One region of the Arthrobacter sp. AK01 genome, then DNA from elsewhere that is predicted to be linked to it. Evidence: riboswitches for the same ligand, from Rfam matches in the RefSeq annotation. Region 1 holds a riboswitch; each other region holds the start of a gene.
What was found. Region 1 has a riboswitch for S-adenosylmethionine ahead of LN996_RS01960 (DUF1737 domain-containing protein). Riboswitches for the same ligand answer to the same signal wherever they lie in the genome.

Region 1 (4,387 bases):
CGGACCCATGGCCCGGTGGGTGGTGGTGGCCGGGTGGGTGATGAGGGACTTGGAGTCGCCAAGGTTGTTGGAGATGTCGATGACGCGGAGGCCATCGAGCAGCGCGAACGCGGAATCCTTGGCAGAACGTCCCGCGGAAGGGAGCAGCTCGAACGTCAGCACCGTACCGCCGGCCTTCATCTGCTTCGCGGCCAGCTCGTATTGCGGGTGTGACTTCAACAGGGGGTACTTGACCCAGCTGATGGCGGGCTGCTGCTCAAGCCACTCCGCGATCTTCAAAGCGGACGCCGAGCTGTGGTTTACGCGCAGCCCGATGGTCTCCAGGCCTTTGGTGAGGACCCAGGCGTTGAAGGCGGAAAGCGAAGGACCGGTGTGTCGCATGAGCTGCTTGACCGGGCCATCGATGAATTCCTTGGTGCCCAGGATCGCGCCGCCGAGGACACGTCCCTGGCCATCGATGTGCTTGGTGCCGGAATAGACGATCACGTCCGCGCCCAGCTCACCGCAGCGCTGCAGCAGGGGAGTGGCAAAGACATTGTCGACGACGACCGTCGCCCCTGCGGCATGCGCCAGTTCGCTGACGGCAGCGATGTCGACGATCTCCTGCATGGGGTTGGACGGCGATTCGAAGAAGACCGCGGTGGTCGGTTCCGAGAGGGCCTCACGCCACTGGTCCAGGTCCGGGCCGTCCACAAAAACGGTCTCGACGCCCCACCGCGGGAGGATCTCGTTCAGGATCACGAAGCAGGAGCCGAACAAGGAACGGGCAGCAACAACGCGGTCACCGGCAGCCAACAGCGCACCCAAGGCGGTGAAGACTGCGGACATACCGGACGCGGTGGCGAAGCATGCCTCGGTTCCTTCGAGCAGGCGCAAGCGCTCCTGGAACGTGGCCACGGAAGGGTTGCCATAGCGGGAGTAGACGAAACGTTCGTCCTCACCGGTGAAGGCCCGTTCGGCAGCTGCGGCGGATTCGTAAACGAAGCCGGAGTTCAGGAACACGGGTTCGGCCGTTTCCTGGAAATTTGTGCGGTCAAGGCCGCCGCGGACGGCCTGGGTGTCAGGGCTCCAGCCGGCGGCGTCGGGATTGAACGTCACTTACTCGGTCCCCAGATTCGTCGGCAGGCCACGGTTCTTCCAACCATTGACCGTGCGCTCCCCGTAGCGGTCCGGTTCGCCTTCGAAGCCCTCAAGGACGTTATAGGCAGTGAAACCGGCCTGCGTTGCAGCGATGGCGGCGGAGATTGAGCGCTGGCCCGAGCGGCAAATGAAGACGAGCTCCACGGTGTCGTCCTCGGGCGCCTGCTGCTGCAGGTCCTCGATGAAACGGGAATTGGGGATGCCGCCAGCGAGGTTCCACTGGATGAACAGGGGATCGTTCTCGGTTGCCTTGGTGTCCGGGATACCGATGTGGGCCCACTCGCCCTCGGTGCGTACATCCACCAGGATGGCGCCTTCTTCAAGCTTGGCCCACGCGTCCTGCGGGGTCAGGTCACCTGCGTAGCTCATGCGTGGCCCTCGAATGCTTCTTCGTCGTCGTAGTTCTCCAACTGGTCAACGGCGTTGGCGACGGCGGCATCCGCAGTGGCAATCGCGGCCGGAAGGACGACGGCCTGGGCAACGATGACGTCGGTGCCATTGAATGTGGCGGCCGGGCTGCCGTGGAGTACGTAGCCTTCTGCCAGCGAGTTGTGGATACGCTCGCAGAAATCACGGGTATCCGGGCCTGTAATCAGGCGGTAAGAGAGTTTTTCTTCAGTGGGTTCAGGCATTGCTGGTGCTCCTCAGTCACGCTTGCAGTTCGAGTTGTCGATACGCCGAGTAGTCACCTGAGGCACCCCGCCGGAGAGAGGGTTGCCGACCAGCAAGTCAGGGCTTTGCGCTGGTACTCATTACTCAAGAAAAACGTAACATCCGCGGGCGTCGGGCTGCACTTGCACGTACCTGCACCCTCGTCATGTTGCGTAATCGGAGAGGCTGGAGCTATTCGCGCCTGAGCGCGCGCACCGCAGCCCCGACAGTGGGGAAGAAATGGGCGGGTGTGAAACGGGCCGCTGTGCCCAAGCGGATCAACTTGTCCTTCACCGGTCCTTTGAGCTCGGCGAACACCAAGTCCACGCCTTTGCTTGCGAGCCATTCGTCCAGCGTGACCAGATCGTCCAGGGCTGTGGTGTCGATCCCGGTGATGGGCTCAGCGGCGAGGACGACGTGGGTAATGGGATGTTCGCCCTCGTCAAGGGATTCGTCCAGTTGCTCGCGAACGAAGGTTGCCAGGACCTGTCCGTTCCCGAAGAACAGGGGCGCATCGAAGCGCAAAATCAGGAGGCCGGGGATGCGTTCGGCACCAGGGTGCCTCTCGAGGTCGTGGTAGCCGGGCAGGCCCTCCTCGGAGCCGAGCTCTGTTCGATACGGGTCCCACGCCCTGCGTACGAAATCCAGGAGCGCCAAGGCTACGGCTACGACGATGCCCTGGAGAACGCCCACTGTGAGAACTCCCAGGAACGCGGCGAGCATTACTACGGATTCACTCCGGCTCATGCTCAGGAGCCGCCGGACGCCTGCTGGATCGGCCAAGGCAATCGCCGCCGCAATCACGACGGCGGCCAGAGTTGCCGAAGGCAGATACGCGGTCACGCCCGGAGCCAACAGCATGAAGGCCAGCACCAGCACCGCTCCCACAACGCCGGTCATCTGGGACTTGGCACCAGCGTCCACGGCGACAGGGGTTCGGGAGGCGCTGCCGGAGATCGGGAATCCCCCCAGCAAGCCGGTGGCAGCATTGGCCGCCCCGAGCGCTGCCATCTCCCGGTTGCCGGACACCCGCTTGCCTTCCTTCGCGGCCAGGGTTTGGGACAGCACTCCCGTATCCGCGAAGACCATGAGCGCAATGCCGGCAGCGGCGGGCAGCAACGTTAACGCGTCTGCCCAGCCAATGCCGCCAAGCGCGGGCATCGGCAGGCCCTGGGGCAATTCCCCGGTGACCTTGACGTCGTCGTTGAGGCCCCAGACCGCCGTCGCAACGCAGGAGCCAACCACCGCCAGCAGGACGCCCGGAACCTTCCATTTCAGGACCCTTGGGACCCAGATCAATGCCAGCGAGGCCACGCCCAGCAGCAGCGCGGTGATGTTGACCTCGCCGCCCAGCACCCCAGTGGTGACCTTCGCGAGCTTGTGCCAGATGTCGCCGTCGGCCTCAATCCCCAGGAACGCCGGCAGCTGCGAGAGCGCTACCAAAAGGGCGATCCCGTTGAGGTACCCAAGCCGGATCGGTTTGGACAGCAGGCCCGTGACTGCCCCGAGCTTCAAGGCTGAGCCCGCGAGCATGAAGGCACCCACCAGGACGGCCAAGAGTCCTGCCAATGCCACCGACTTCCCGCTGCTTCCCGCCGCCAGCGGCACAATCGCCGCGGCGATCAGCGGGGCCAGGGCCGAGTCGGGTCCCAGGACAAGGATGCGGGAAGGCCCAACGACGGCGTAGGCGAGCAACGGCACAACGGTCGCGTAGAGTCCGGTAACAGGTGGAAGCCCGGCTGCCTGCGCATAAGCCATCCCGGCGGGCACCAGCAGGGCAAACAGCGCGGCGCCCGCGATGATGTCATGCCGCAGCCATTCACGCTTGTAACCCTTGAGGGCCCAGACGCTGGACAGCCTGTCTTTGGCCGAAGGGCGGGCGGTTGATGCACTCATACAGCGATCATTCCCGACGCCTCCTGTCTGCGGAACAAGGTGACCGCTGTATGTGGAAACCGGGAGGGGCCGGGGCACGTCCAATTGTGACGTCCCGGGAGCATAATTGACCCAGTACGACCCCCTGTAACTTCGCATGAAATCAGGTCGTGGTGAACGGACAGAGCAGTTCTACACTCAAGCCCATGCTGCACTTTGGATGGTTTGTGGGCCACGGATTCGGTGTCCAGGGCTGGGGTACGCCCGGCTACGGCCTGGGCTACGACTGGAAAAACCCGCCCTGTACCAGGAGGCCGTCCGGGCGTTTGAACGATCCGGCCTGGACCTGTTCATCATCGAGGACTCGCTCACGGTTCCTGATACGTATGGCGGTTCGGCCGAGGTGTCCTTGGCCCACGCGTCCTTCGCGCCCAAACATGATCCGCTGGCATTGGTCCCGTACCTTCTCGCCGCCACCGAACACCTGGGCATCGTGCCGACGGTCAGCGCTTCCTTCTACCCGCCCTTCACGGCCGCCCGTCTCCTCGCGACGTTGCAGCATTTTTCCGAGGGGCAGCTGGGGTGGAACGTCGTTACCTCGGGCAGTGACCTCGCCGCGCAGAATTACGGGCTGGACCAGCAGATCGAGCACGATCTTCGCTACGAAAAGGCGGAGGAGTTCGTTGACGTCGTCAGGCGGCTTTGGCGGAGCTGGGAGCCT
Region 2 (4,387 bases), on a different contig from region 1:
CAGGCACCATCCAGCGCCTGAAGATCTACACGGTCTCCCAGATGCTGAGCCTTCGCTACGGCAGCAAGGCCACGCAGACCTCCGGAATCGTGATGCTGGCGTACACGCTGATGCTGTGTGCCACGTCCACCGGCGCTTACGCCACCATCTTCGTGGTCCTCTTCGATTGGGAACGCTGGCTGGCCATCGCAGTTGGCGGCGCGATCGTGCTCGTCTACTCGACCATCGGCGGTATGTGGTCCATCACCCTGGCCGACCAGGTCCAGTTCATCATCAAGACCGTAGGCATCTTCTTCCTGATGCTCCCGTTCGTCATGAACGCAGCCGGCGGCATGGACGGCATCCGTGAGCGCCTCGACGCAAGCTTCTTCCAGATCGACGGCATTGGTGTCCAGACGATCATCACCTACTTCGTGGTGTACACGCTCGGCCTCCTGATCGGCCAGGACATCTGGCAGCGCGTCTTCACCGCCAAGACCCCCACCGTCGCACGCTGGGGCGGCGCCACCGCAGGTGTCTACTGCATCCTTTACGGCATCGCCGGGGCCCTGATCGGCCTGGCTGCCCGCGTAGCGCTCCCGGACATCGACGTCGCCAACCTCGGCAAGGACGTGGTTTACGCAGAGGTAGCAACGCACATCCTGCCTGTCGGCATCGGCGGCCTGGTCATGGCCGCAGCTGTTGCAGCAATGATGTCCACCGCATCCGGAGCCCTGATTGCCGCGGCAACGGTGGCACGTGCAGACGTCGTCCCGTTCGTGGCCAGCTGGTTCGGCAAGACCATCAACACTGATGACACGGAGAACCCCGAGCACGACGTCAAGGCCAACCGCTACTGGGTACTTGGCCTCGGTATCGTAGCCGTGCTGATTTCCATGGCTGCGCAGGACGTGGTTGTCGCCCTCACCATCGCCTACGACATCCTGGTAGGTGGCCTCCTGGTGGCAATCCTGGGCGGCCTGGTGTGGAAGCGCGGCACGGGCATCGCCGCCGCGTGGTCCATGGCAGTGGGCTCGGTGCTGACGCTTGTCCTGCTGATCTTCTTCGCCGTTGGAGTCATTCCCAGCGCTGACGGCGTCTACGCCAACGAGCCGATCTACTTCGGCCTCGCGGCTTCCTTCATCGCCTACGTAGTGATCTCGCTGCTCACCCCGCCCACGGATCCCGCGGTCCGCGAAGCATGGGACAAGCGCGTCGCAGGTGCTGTCTCGGAAGAGCTGCCGCCGGAGGCCCACCCGGTCAGCAGCCACAAGTAAAAGTGCACGGCAAGTAACAGAGCAACGTTCGACGGCGGCGCCACCCCTTTTCGGGGAGGCGTCGCCGTTGTTTCGTCCCCTGGAAGAACGCCCGGTGGGGTAGGGTTGTCCCAGCTTCAAGAGATGTGGTGCCAAGCTCCGACTGGCCACACACCAACCCCATGTTCACGGGTGGTTCGGATGAGGAAGCGGCCCGTCCCGGACCAGAGACAACCGAGCGGGCAAGAGCACTCCACTGAGGAGCAGTCCCTTGCCGTACCAAGGCGATACCACCCAGGCATCCACGCCGGCCGCAAGTGCGCCGGCCACAGGAACCCCTGCCAAAACCGCAGCCCGCACGGTCACGGTGATTCCCGCCGTCGACCTTTTCCTGGGCACGGTGACCATCATCTCCAACGCCGGTACGGCGCGGTTTGGGCATCCCGAACCGCACTTGATCACCCGGGCCCTGACGCAGGCTGTCCGGCCGACGCAATGGTGTGCGGCCTCAAGGACCCTGACGGTGACCGTTGCTGCCGCCGGAAAGCGCGAGGGCGTGCAGCGGCACTTCCCTCTCTGCCCGTGGGAGCAGGCCTAGTTCCCTTCGTCCTCCTCGCGGAAGTCCTCGGTTTCATCGATCGGGACGACGCGTTCGTCGTCCTCCGGGGCGTCCACCTCTTCCACCCAGGCTTCGTCCACTTCCTGATCCTCGGCGTAGTCATAGGCTGGGTCCGACTCGATGGTCGCCCGCGGGTGGCTGGCGTGTGATTCGGTGGTGTCCATAATGCAACCTCCGTCTCGTGGGCCGGTCAAAGCCCGGTAACCGGAAAACGGGGAGCTCCCCGCTCCTGTCCTTCCATCTGAGCACCGCCTCAGTCGAGGGTCAAGGGTGCCCGGAATTACGGTGCGCCGAACATTCCAGTTGAGGAATACCAGCCAAAAATCCCCGCCAATAAGCGGTAGTGTGGGGCGTGCAATGGGGCCGAAACCACCCCACCCAGCACAGGAGAGAAAGTGCAACAGCACCAGGAATCCCCCGGTTCGTCGAGCCCGGCTCCGGACCCCGCCACCGAAAACACGGCCCCCGAAACAACGGCCGTCGCCAGCGTAGCCTCGAAAAATGATGCATCCCCGTCGTCCTCGGACATCCGCCGCTGGCGTCAGTATCTGGCCGATGAGCGCGCCGAGGCTGCCGTCTATCGCGAACTCGCCCAGAGGCGCGACGGCGAAGAACGCCAAATCCTCCTGGCCCTGGCCGAAGCCGAAGGGCGTCACGAGGCCCACTGGCTCAAGCTCCTGGGCGAGCACGCCGGAATGCCCAAGGCCGCCTCAACCCGCAGCCAGTTCCTGGGCTTCCTGGCCCGCAACTTCGGGTCGGTCTTTGTACTGGCCCTGGCCCAACGAGCCGAAGGCCGCTCCCCCTACGGCACCGAACCGGCGGCAACAGCAGCCATGGTGGCCGATGAGCAGATCCACGAAGAAGTGGTCCGGGGCCTGGCCACGCGTGGACGCAACAGGCTCTCCGGCACTTTCCGCGCTGCTGTCTTCGGCGCAAACGATGGCTTGGTCAGCAACCTTTCGCTGGTCATGGGCATGGCCGCAACCGGCGTGCCCAGCCCTGTCGTGCTGATGAGCGGCGTCGCAGGCCTGTTGGCCGGGGCGTTGTCCATGGGCGCCGGCGAGTACGTTTCCGTGCGCTCCCAGCGGGAATTGCTTAACGCCACGTTGCCCACTCAGGCCACGCTCACAGCAGCACCTTCGTTGGACATCGAGCACAACGAGCTGGTTCTTGTGTACTTGGCTCGGGGCATGACCCACGAAGCCGCCGAACACCGCGCCGCCGAACGCATGGGCGTCTTCAGCTGCGACTGCGACCCCAGCCTCTCCCTGCAGCCAGAGAAGCCGGCCACCGATGAGCACGAATCCGTCGGTTCGGCGTGGGGCGCCGCGTTGTCCAGCTTCTGCTTCTTCGCCTCGGGCGCCATCGTGCCCATCCTGCCGTTCATTTTCGGCATGACGGGTGTGGCTGCTTTGCTGGTAGCCGGCGTGCTGGTGGGCATCGCGCTCCTGGCGACCGGCGCCGTCGTGGGCTTGCTGTCCGGAACGTCGCCGCTGAGCCGCGGGTTGCGGCAACTCGCCATTGGTCTTGGAGCAGCGGCTGCCACCTATGGGCTGGGCCTGGTGTTCGGCGCAACGATCGTCTAAGTTTGGACGCCTCCCTCCGCAGCCCGTAATGTTGGTTCGTCCTCCGCGCTGCCCCGCGTGACCAGGGCGTGAGGAATGGAGAACCGTGGACTCGGAGCGGGAAACGCGTGCGCCAAAGCACCGACGTGCGGCAACTGCCTGGCGGGTCCTTCGCGGCCTCGTCATGGCCGGCATCGCCGCAGTGGTGGCCGTCCTGGTGAGCGGATTCCTGCACGGAGACCCCCGCATCACCGCACTTTTCCCCGGGGTCAGCGTCCCCGGCGCCCCGCAAAGCGGACAAAGCCAAACAAAACCTGCCCGTGCCGCCGACGCCCCGCCGCCGGGCGTTGACGAGGCGGACGCCCCTCTCGCCTCACCGCCGGCGCCCGGGACAGCGAACGATTCGTTCAAGTTCCTGGCCACCAACGACGACGGCACTCCCGTTGGCTATTCACCGTGCCGGCCGCTGCACTACGTAGTGAACAACGCCTCCGCGCCGGAAGGCTCCGATGCGTTGCTGGAGGCTGCGATCGCCAAGGTATCCGCCGCTTCGGGAATCCAGTTCGTCAACGACGGCAGCACCGATGAGTTGCCCGTGGACCGCCGCGAACCATACCAGCCCGCCAAATACGGCGATCGATGGGCTCCCCTGCTGATCTCATGGACCACGCCGGAGGCAGCGCCGGCCTTGGCAGACAAAGTCATCGGGACCGGCGGCAGCACCATGTACTCGCTCAACAACGGACCCAAAAGCTACATCACCGGCAGCCTCGAGTTGGACACTCCGCAGGTAGCCGAACTACTGGCCAACCCCGAAGGGGCCGACTACGTCCTGGCGGTCATGCAACACGAACTGGGACATGTGATGGGCTTGGACCACGTGGATGATCCGGTCCAGCTCATGTACCCGGAAATCGGTGCCCCGGACGGCCTCGCTGCCGGCGACCTGAACGGCCTGCACCTCCTGG
Region 3 (4,387 bases), on a different contig from region 1:
TCCAAAGCGTCCGACGCCGGGACCCGTCTTTGGTTCCAGCGGCACCCTCTTGCCGCGCCGTTAGGGTGACGGCAATGCTTGTCGAGGACCGCAGTGACGGCTGACGAGACCCGCATGGCGGAGAATGTTCGGCGACTGCGCCTGCGAAGGCAACAGTTACGGGCTCCGCTTGCCCGGAATGCCGGAGAGGTGGTCCGCAACCTCTTGGCCGTCCAGTCGCAGGAGTTCCCCTACGCGCGATGGTCGCTGGCACAAAGGACGGCCGGCAGCACCTCCACCGAGGTGGAGCAGGCTGTAGCAGACGGAACGATCCTGCGGACGCATATCCTCCGGCCCACCTGGCATTTTGTGCACCGGGACGATCTCGGCTGGTTGATGGGGCTCTCGGCGGATCGGCTTCATCAGGGAAACAAGGGCATGTACCGCCAGACGGGTGTGGATGAGGAATCAGCGGCATTGAGTGGCCGTATCCTCGGTGAGGCCGTGGCGGACGGCGCCCATAAGACCCGCGAAGAGTTGGCTGAAGTACTGGGGCAAGCCGGCTTCCCCAGCAAGGGACTGGGGTTTATCTACCATCTGATGCACGCGGAAATCAGCTGCACCCTGGTGAGCGGCGCCCCCGTCCGCTCCGCCGGTGGCGCCCTGAAACAGACGTATGCACTGTTCCAGGAACGAGTGCCGGGTTTCGTTGGTACGTCCTCACTGACCGGGGACGCCCGCGAGCGCGCCTTGGGGCAACTGGCACTGAGGTACTTCAGCAGCCGCGGGCCGGCCACCATCAAAGACTGTTCCGTGTGGTCCGGTCTGACCATGAAAGATGTGAAGCTGGGCCTGCACGTGGCTGACGACCTGTCTCCCGGCAGCCTCGCGTCGGTGTCCTTTGACGGTCTCGGTTTTTACCTGGCCGCAGAGGAGGCGGAGGCCCTCTCGAGCGGTAGCGATTCTTCGCCTGCCGGGGAGTCCGGGCTCCCCCGCGTCGACCTCATTCAGTGTTACGACGAATACGTCATGGGCTACTCGCAGTCCCGGCATTACCTGGGCGGGACTGCTCCATATTTCCCCGAGGACAACGGACCCCTGCACGTGGTCCTGCTGAACGGCAGACTGGCCGGTTGGTGGCGTCATGGCTTCTCCGGCGGGGCTTGTGAGTTGGACGTGCGCATGAACCGGCCGGCAACGCCGGAGCAGCAGGCCGCACTTGAGGCCGAGGCGGAGCGCTATGGCCGGTTCCTGGGAATGGACACCAAGCTGGTGTGACGTCGCCGAGTCGATTTCAGCAGCAGGGCTAAGCTGGGAGAAGACCTAGGAGGCCTGCACTGTGAACAATCTGATCTTCTGGATCATCGTCTGCTCGTGGCTGATCCCACTCGGGATCCGTATGTACAACCGCTCCCGGGCGCGCCGGATCCAGCATGGCGACTTCCGCGGCCCCGGGTACCCGCAGCAGAACCTGCCGGGTCCGGGCTATCCCCCACAGAACTTCCCGCAACAGAACTACCCCGGCTACCCATCCGAGCCGGCCGTCGTCCGCCCCGCGGATGCGCCACCGCAGGCCGGGCCGCCGTCGAGCCCTTCATCCCCTGCGCCGTTCCCGGCATCCAGCGGCTCCGAGCCGCAGGGCTACCGGGCACGGAAGCTGTCAGAACTGGACGCGAAGTTCAGCAACGGCGAGATCGCCATGGAGGACTACATGAAGCAGCGCGCCGACATCATGAACGGCTAAGCCGTTTGATGCGTCCGGAGGCTTAGGCGAAGAACGCCTGGCGAAGTTGGCTTGAAAGCTGCCCGATTTCGGTGAGGAACCCGTCGTGGCCAATGGGTGCCTCAATGACCTGTACCGGCACGTCGGCCGGGAGCGCAGCAGCCAATTCACGCGATTGCGCCGGGAAGTAGAGCCTGTCGCTGTCTACTGCCGCTACGAAAAACTCAGCTGTGGTCCGCGACAACGACGCTTCCAGCGAGCCGCGGCCACGCGTGACGTCATGGGACATCAGGGCCTCGGTGATGGCGATATAGCTGTTGGCATCAAAACGGCGCACCAGCTTTGTCCCTTGGTGGTCCAAATAGCTTTCCACCTGGTAGCGGCCACGCTCCCCCAACACCGCGGCAGCAAGCGGTGTCTCCTGGTGCTGGGCTTGCCGGCCAAAGCGGAAATCCAGCTCCAGTGCCGAGCGGTAGGTGATGTGGGCGATGCGCCGGGCCAGCGCCAGACCGTGCTCGGGCGCAGAGCCGCCGTAGTAGTCGCCGTTGTTGAAGTTCGGGTCCTGCCTGATCGCCAAAGTCTGGGCTTGCGCAAAGGCAATCTGCTCGGCCGTGCTGTAGGCGCCCACCGAGATGACGGCGCAGCGTTTGACGCGGTCCGGGAATGTCACGGCCCACTCGAGTGCCCGGGCGCCGCCCATCGAACCGCCCAACACAGCATGCCAGGCATCGATACCCAGGGCATCAGCCAGTCGCGCTTCGGCCTCCGTGCTGTCGCGCAGGGTGATCAAGGGGAAACGTGAGCCCCAGGGCTTGCCGTCCGGCGCTTCCGACGATGGTCCGGTACTCCCATAGCAGCCACCCACGATGTTGATGGAGATGACGAAGAACTTGTTGGTGTCGATGGTGGCACCAGGCCCCACCAGCTGCTCCCACCAGCCTTCTTCGTCAGTGGCTCCACGGGCGACATGCGTGCTGCCCGTGAGCGCATGCTCGATGAGCACGGCGTTGGACGCGTCCGCGTTCAACCGGCCCCAGGTTTCATACGCCAGGACAACGTCCGGAAGGAGTCCGCCGGCTTCAAGTTCCAGCGGTCCGATCCCGGCATACTTGACGGTTCCGTCTTCTTCTCCGGATTTTGGAAGGGCTGTAGCAGTAATGGTCATTCCTTTGACACCTATCCTCGCGCTTGCCCGTCGCCTTGCGTGCGAACAGGCCAGGTCTTCACCCGGGGCACCCCACCGCGGAGGAGGGTTGCCGGCCAGCAAGCCGGGGCTGTGTGCTGGCACTCATGACCTAATACGAAGAGTCTAGGAAATGCAGGGCGGTTCTGGCGAAGAATGTGACAACAGTGTGACGGTTTGGGCCAGCTTCATTCACGAAGAAGCACCCGGAAGTGCCGCCCGGCGAATAATCGTCGGCGCGGGCGGCGTTCCCGGCGGAGGTGATGAGCTCGGGCGTCAGGCGCCCTTGGCAGCCCTGAATCCGGCTTCGAGGTCGGCGATGATGTCATCGACGTGCTCAATGCCTACGGACAAGCGGACCAGGCCGGGATTGACGCCGGCAGCGACCTGCTGTTCCACCGTCAGCTGGCTGTGAGTGGTGGACGCCGGGTGGATGACCAGGGAACGGACGTCGCCAATGTTGGCGACATGGGAGTGCAGTTCCAATCCGTCCACGAAGCGCTTGCCGGCGTCCACGCCGCCCTTGATGTTGAAGGCAACAATTGCGCCGGTGCCCTTGGGGCCATACTTTCGGCCGCGGTCGTACCACGGGCTGGACGGCAGGCCCGCATAGGCCACCGATTCGACGTCGTCGTGGCTTTCAAGCCACTGGGCAACCTTGGTGGCGTTCGCTACGTGGCGTTCCACGCGCAGGCTCAACGTCTCCAGGCCCTGGGCAATGAGGAAGGCATTGAACGGGGACACAGCCGAGCCAAGGTCGCGAAGCAACTGGACGCGGGCCTTCAGGATGTAGGAAAGGTTGGCACCCAGCGCGCCGTCCTTGCCCAAGTCCCGGGCGTAGACGAGTCCGTTGTAGCTCGGGTCCGGCGTGTTGAAGCCAGGGAAACGCTCCGGGTCCTTGCCGAAGTCGAAGTTGCCGGAGTCCACGATCACTCCGGCGATTGCGGAGCCATGGCCACCCAGGTACTTGGTTGCGGAATGGACCACGATGTCCGCGCCCCACTCGATGGGTCGGATGAGGTACGGCGTGGACAGGGTGTTGTCGACGATCAGGGGCACACCGGCCTCATGTGCCGTACGGGCGATGCCTTCGATATCCAGCACATCCTGGCGGGGGTTGGAAACCACTTCGCCGAAGAACAGCTTGGTGTTCGGCTGGACAGCGTCACGCCATTGGTCCAGGTTGTCAGGATCCTCGACGAACGTGACCGAGATGCCAAACTTCTTCAGCGTGTGCGCCAGCAGGTTGTAGGTACCGCCATACAGGCTGGGGCTCGCTACGATGTGGTCCCCGGCCTCGGCGATATTCAGGATGGCGAATGTCTCGGCAGCCTGGCCGGAGCTGAGCAAGAGTGCACCCAGTCCGCCTTCAAGGCTCGCAACCCGCTGCTCCACGGCATCCTGCGTCGGGTTGCCGATCCGGGTATAGATGGGTGCGAGTTCGGCCAGGGCAAAGCGGTTGGCAGCACTTTCGGCGCTGGGGAACACGAAGGACGTGGTCT
Region 4 (4,387 bases), on a different contig from region 1:
AAGTAACTCTCAATAAGGCGGTGTCGTCGGACCATGGAGAGGGCAAGGCGCATGCCTTCGGGAGTCAACCTGATGGCGCTGTAGGGCTGGTGGTCCACCAAGCCTTGGTCCTTGAGCTTGCGGACCATCTCAGACACTGACGAGTTGGCCACACCCAGGCGCTGGGCAAGCTGGGAGGACGTAATCGGCTTGTCTTGCCACTCCGTGTAGGAGTAGATGACCTTGACGTAGTCCTCGATCGAGGAGGAGGGCGTACTGGTCTTCACAACCCAAGCCTACCGTGGCAGGGCGCGGTGAACCTTGACCGCCCGCCAGGTTTGCGTCACGTAGGGCAACTGGACGGTCCCCCCTGGCGCGTGCGCAAGGTGGTCGTACAGATACCACTCGAGGTTTCCCATGACTTTCGCCCGCGTTGCTTCGTTGGCCCGGAGGTAGTAACTGCGCGACTTGGTCAGCTCCATGATCTCTTCGGGCGTGGTGGGGTCCGCCCACGCCGTGAGGTTGCTCTGCAACCCGGCGAACTCCGGACCGATGGCAGGCCGGAAGCCAGGTTTGTGGACATCTCCGGCGTGCATGATGCGCGAAAGCCTGTGGACCCACGGAACCGACGTATCCAACTGGTTCCAGATCAGTCCCAGGATTCCCTGCGGGCGCAGGATCCGGGAGATTTCGGTGCTGGCGGGGAGGGGGTCGCACCAGTGCCAGGCCTGGGCAACGCTGACGACGTCGAATGCTGAGTCCGCCAGCCCAGTTGCCTCGGCCGTACCCTCCACTGCGCTGACCTGCGGATACCTCTTCCGCAGTTGTTCCAACATGTCAGTGGAAGGATCGACGGCGGCCACCTCAAGTCCGCGTTCGAGGAGGAGGGCAGTGAACTTTCCGGTACCTGCTCCAATGTCCGCAGCTGTCTCTGCTCTATCGGGAAGGAGCCACGTCAGGGAGTCTGCGGGGTAGCCGGGCCGCACGCGATCATAGTGCTCACCGCCGTCTTGAAAGCTCTGGCCGAGTTCTTGCCGACGTGTGGCATGGAGTTTCGGACCGCGCGGTCCAGCCGGTCCGGGAATGCCGGGCTGTCCGTTTGATGGAGCCGGAGAACGCAATGCCACGCAAAGACTCCTTCACAGGGTCGCCAAAATATACCCTACGAATTTACCGCAGCAGCGGGAGAGCTTGGATCTCGGGGTTAGCCGCGTCCCTGGTCCACGGTGGGGTTCTAGTCCACGGTGCAGGGAGCAGCGCCGGCAGTGCCGGGTGTGTTGGGAGCCCATTCCGGGTAGGTTCGGTGGTCATTGGCAGGTACCCAGCGGCCCTCGTCCACCACGTAGTCCCAACCCAGCCCGTTGCGCTTGAGTTCATCGATGCCTGCCAGCAGCCTCGTGGCGTCCTCCAACCGGGAGCCGACGCCAAAGCTGGCACGCAAGGAGCCTGAGGGCAGGCCGAGCCGCTTGAGCAGGGGGTGGGCGCAGAAGCGTCCGTCCCGGAGACCAACGCCGTGCTCCGCCGCCAGATACGCGGCGACCAACCCGGCGTCGAATCCTTCCACGGAGAAATTGACGACGCCAATGGTGTCTTCGGAGTCGCTGAAGATCCTGTGGACCGTCACGCCATCGATGGCCTCCAGGCCGTCCACCAGGTAGGAACGGATGGCTGCTTCATGGGCGTGCCACGCCTCTTGGTCCAGTCCGGCGAGGACCTGCGTGGCGCGGGCGAGGGTTGCCGCACCCAGGACGTTGGGCGAGCCACCCTCGTGGCGGGCGGGACCGGTTGCCCAGCTGACGGAGTCCAGGCGGGCTTCACGGACGGCCCCGCCGCCGGCCAGGTGCGGCGTTCCGGCGTCGAGCCAATCCGGGCGACCAACCACGACACCAGCGCCGAACGGTGCGTACAGCTTGTGTCCGGAGAAGACGATGTAGTCGACGTCCGCCTCGGTGATGTTGATCCGGCGGTGCGGTGCGAGCTGGGCCGCGTCCACCACGATACGGGCGCCGTATTCGTGGGCCAGGGAAGCTAGTTGCGCGATGGGAAGGATTTCGCCGGTGACGTTCGAGGCACCTGTCACGGCAAGCAGGCTTACTCCGCCCTGGGCCAACTCCGTGCGGAGCCTGTCCAGTGTTGCTGTCAAGGTAGACGCTGCGACGACGCTGCGGTGCGGGACACCCTGCCATGGAAGGAGGTTGGCGTGGTGTTCGATGTCCAAATACAGGACTTCGCCCGTCGGTAGGCTGTCAACCTGCGGGAGGCATCCCGCGAGAAGATTCAAGGAGTCGGTGGTATTACGGGTGAAGATCACGGAGTCGTCGGGGCGTCCTCCGACGAATTCACGGACGATGTTCCGCGAATTTTCGTAGACAGACGTGCTGATCTGGGACGCATAACCCGCACCGCGGTGAACGCTCGCATAGTACGGCAGGACTTCGTTGAGGTATGCAGAAACGATGGTCAGGGCAGGCGCCGATGCTCCGTAATCGAGGTTGGCGTACCGAACATGCCCGCCCTGGATCAGCGGAGCCTGTAACTCTGCACCCGTGACTGCGGAGAGCGGCCTTGAAGCGGCGGCAGCCTGCGCCGGGGTTTCTTCGGCAAGAGAAGGAATGATGTTTGAGTCGAACGTGACAGTGCTCATGGGACCTCACTCAAGAGGGACCCCCATAGGGGGATCCGCGCTTGCCGCATCCGTTCCGGACCGGCCGGGTCGTCACCCGGGGCACCCCACCGCGAATGGAGGGTTGCCGGCCAGCAAACCGGGGTTTAGCGCTGGCACTCGTGACCTGTAAAAAGGTTAGGGCACTGCCCGGGACCGCTCCAAAGCTGATTCGCATTGTTAAGCGCTTTGTTACGTCGGTGGCCGAATGAGGTGATCCGGCGAAGAAAAAACGGCGGACACCCCCAAAGGGGGGAATCCGCCGTCGAAAATTCGGAAAACGCGCGCGGCCGCGACCGTCCGCAACTGTGCCTTAGAGGAGGTCGTCCAGCCCCGGGTTGAGCCGTTTGAGGACCTCGGAGTGCAGGATCGAGTTGGTGGCCAGGGCGTTGCCGCCGAAGGGGCCGTCTTCGCCTTCCAAGGAAGTAAAACGGCCACCGGCCTCGGTAACGATCGGGACGAGTGCTGCCATGTCGTAGAGGTTCAACTCCGGCTCGCAGGCGATGTCCACGGCGCCTTCGGCCACCAGACAGTAGGACCAGAAGTCACCGTAGGCTCGGGTTCGCCAGATGTCTTCGGTGAGCCCCATGAACTCGTCGAGGTTTCCTCGCTGCTTCCACCCGGACAGGCTTGAATACGACATCGAAGCGTCGGCCAACCGGGAAACGTTCGAGACCTTCAGGCGCGTAGCGGACGCGAGGGAGCGGCCCATGTAGGCGCCCATGTCCTTGGCCGCCCACCAGCGCTTGCCCAATGCCGGTGCGCTGACGACGCCGACAACAGGTTCTCCCTCGTCAACGAGGGCGATCAACGTTGCCCAGACCGGCACGCCGCGGACGAAGTTCTTGGTCCCGTCAATGGGATCTATGATCCAACGCCGTGAGCCATGGCCGCTGCTGCCAAACTCCTCGCCCAGGACGGCGTCCCTCGGCCGGGAGCGGGACAGCTGACCCCTGATTGCTTCCTCAGCGGCCTTGTCGGCATCGGTGACTGGTGTGAGGTCTGGCTTGGTTTCGATCTGCAGGTCCAGTGCCTTGAAGCGGTCCATGGTCTGGGCGTCGACTGAATCAGCGAGGACGTGGGCAAGGCGCAGGTCATCGTTGTAGGTGGAAACGGGATGGGTCATGCCACCAAACTATCCTGAATCATCAGCTGCGGTGGGGACGTGGCGCCGTAAGGATCAGTTGACGGTGCCCAGTTCCTTGGCCTCTTTGGCTTCAAGCCGGGGGTCCGCACCCAGCAGGCGGCGCAAGGAAGCCAGCCGGGCCACACCGGAGGGCCCTGCATGGCCTTCGTTCACCCAGGGATCCAGGCCGCAATTGATGGCTGTGGCGTCATGCTTGCAGCCACGCTCGCAGGCTTCCGTGCCGGGCTCAAGGTCAGGGAACGAATGCAGGATCCGGTCCGGATCCACGTGCGCAAGACCAAAGGAGCGGATGCCGGGGGTGTCGATGATCCAGCTGCCGGACGGGGCATCGGCAAGTTTCAGGGCCAAGGCAGACGACGAGGTATGCCGTCCACGGCCCGTCACGGCATTGACGCCGCCCGTGGCTCGTTCCGCCCCCGTCAAAGCATTGACCATGGTGGATTTGCCGACGCCTGAGTGGCCGAGCATGACGGTCACCTTGCCGCCGAGGTGGGAGCGCAGCTGGGCCACGGCGTCCCTGTCCAAACGTGCTGATAATCCGTCATCCGAACGCGCGTCAATACCGCTGGCTTCAGTGTCCGCTGTGCGGCTGATGATCA

Region 2: linked by a shared signal. The riboswitch ahead of LN996_RS18075 (hypothetical protein) and the one ahead of LN996_RS01960 (DUF1737 domain-containing protein) in region 1 are both predicted to bind S-adenosylmethionine.
Region 3: linked by a shared signal. The riboswitch ahead of LN996_RS14320 (homoserine O-acetyltransferase) and the one ahead of LN996_RS01960 (DUF1737 domain-containing protein) in region 1 are both predicted to bind S-adenosylmethionine.
Region 4: linked by a shared signal. The riboswitch ahead of LN996_RS00725 (aminotransferase class V-fold PLP-dependent enzyme) and the one ahead of LN996_RS01960 (DUF1737 domain-containing protein) in region 1 are both predicted to bind S-adenosylmethionine.

The regions. Positions count from the first base shown of each region.
Region 1 covers NZ_JAJOHP010000003.1:90,647-95,033, forward strand. Annotated here, with positions in the region: gene LN996_RS01950 (O-succinylhomoserine sulfhydrylase) at 1-1,098, opposite strand, end outside; gene LN996_RS01955 (rhodanese-like domain-containing protein) at 1,099-1,509, opposite strand; gene LN996_RS01960 (DUF1737 domain-containing protein) at 1,506-1,772, opposite strand; SAM riboswitch class IV at 1,786-1,897, opposite strand; gene LN996_RS01965 (SulP family inorganic anion transporter) at 1,984-3,687, opposite strand; gene LN996_RS01970 (NtaA/DmoA family FMN-dependent monooxygenase) at 3,824-4,387, shown strand, end outside.
Region 2 covers NZ_JAJOHP010000059.1:12,425-16,811, forward strand. Annotated here, with positions in the region: gene LN996_RS18070 (sodium:solute symporter) at 1-1,256, shown strand, start outside; SAM riboswitch class IV at 1,371-1,490, shown strand; gene LN996_RS18075 (hypothetical protein) at 1,507-1,833, shown strand; gene LN996_RS18080 (hypothetical protein) at 1,830-2,018, opposite strand; gene LN996_RS18085 (VIT1/CCC1 transporter family protein) at 2,250-3,440, shown strand; gene LN996_RS18090 (matrixin family metalloprotease) at 3,526-4,387, shown strand, end outside.
Region 3 covers NZ_JAJOHP010000038.1:19,496-23,882, reverse strand. Annotated here, with positions in the region: gene LN996_RS14335 (SGNH/GDSL hydrolase family protein) at 1-64, shown strand, start outside; gene LN996_RS14330 (winged helix DNA-binding domain-containing protein) at 115-1,257, shown strand; gene LN996_RS14325 (DUF2076 domain-containing protein) at 1,319-1,723, shown strand; gene LN996_RS14320 (homoserine O-acetyltransferase) at 1,746-2,867, opposite strand; SAM riboswitch class IV at 2,882-2,998, opposite strand; gene LN996_RS14315 (bifunctional o-acetylhomoserine/o-acetylserine sulfhydrylase) at 3,162-4,387, opposite strand, start outside.
Region 4 covers NZ_JAJOHP010000001.1:163,684-168,070, forward strand. Annotated here, with positions in the region: gene LN996_RS00715 (metal-dependent transcriptional regulator) at 1-266, opposite strand, end outside; gene LN996_RS00720 (class I SAM-dependent methyltransferase) at 276-1,100, opposite strand; gene LN996_RS00725 (aminotransferase class V-fold PLP-dependent enzyme) at 1,214-2,623, opposite strand; SAM riboswitch class IV at 2,656-2,769, opposite strand; gene hisN (histidinol-phosphatase) at 2,955-3,767, opposite strand; gene LN996_RS00735 (ribosome small subunit-dependent GTPase A) at 3,822-4,387, opposite strand, start outside.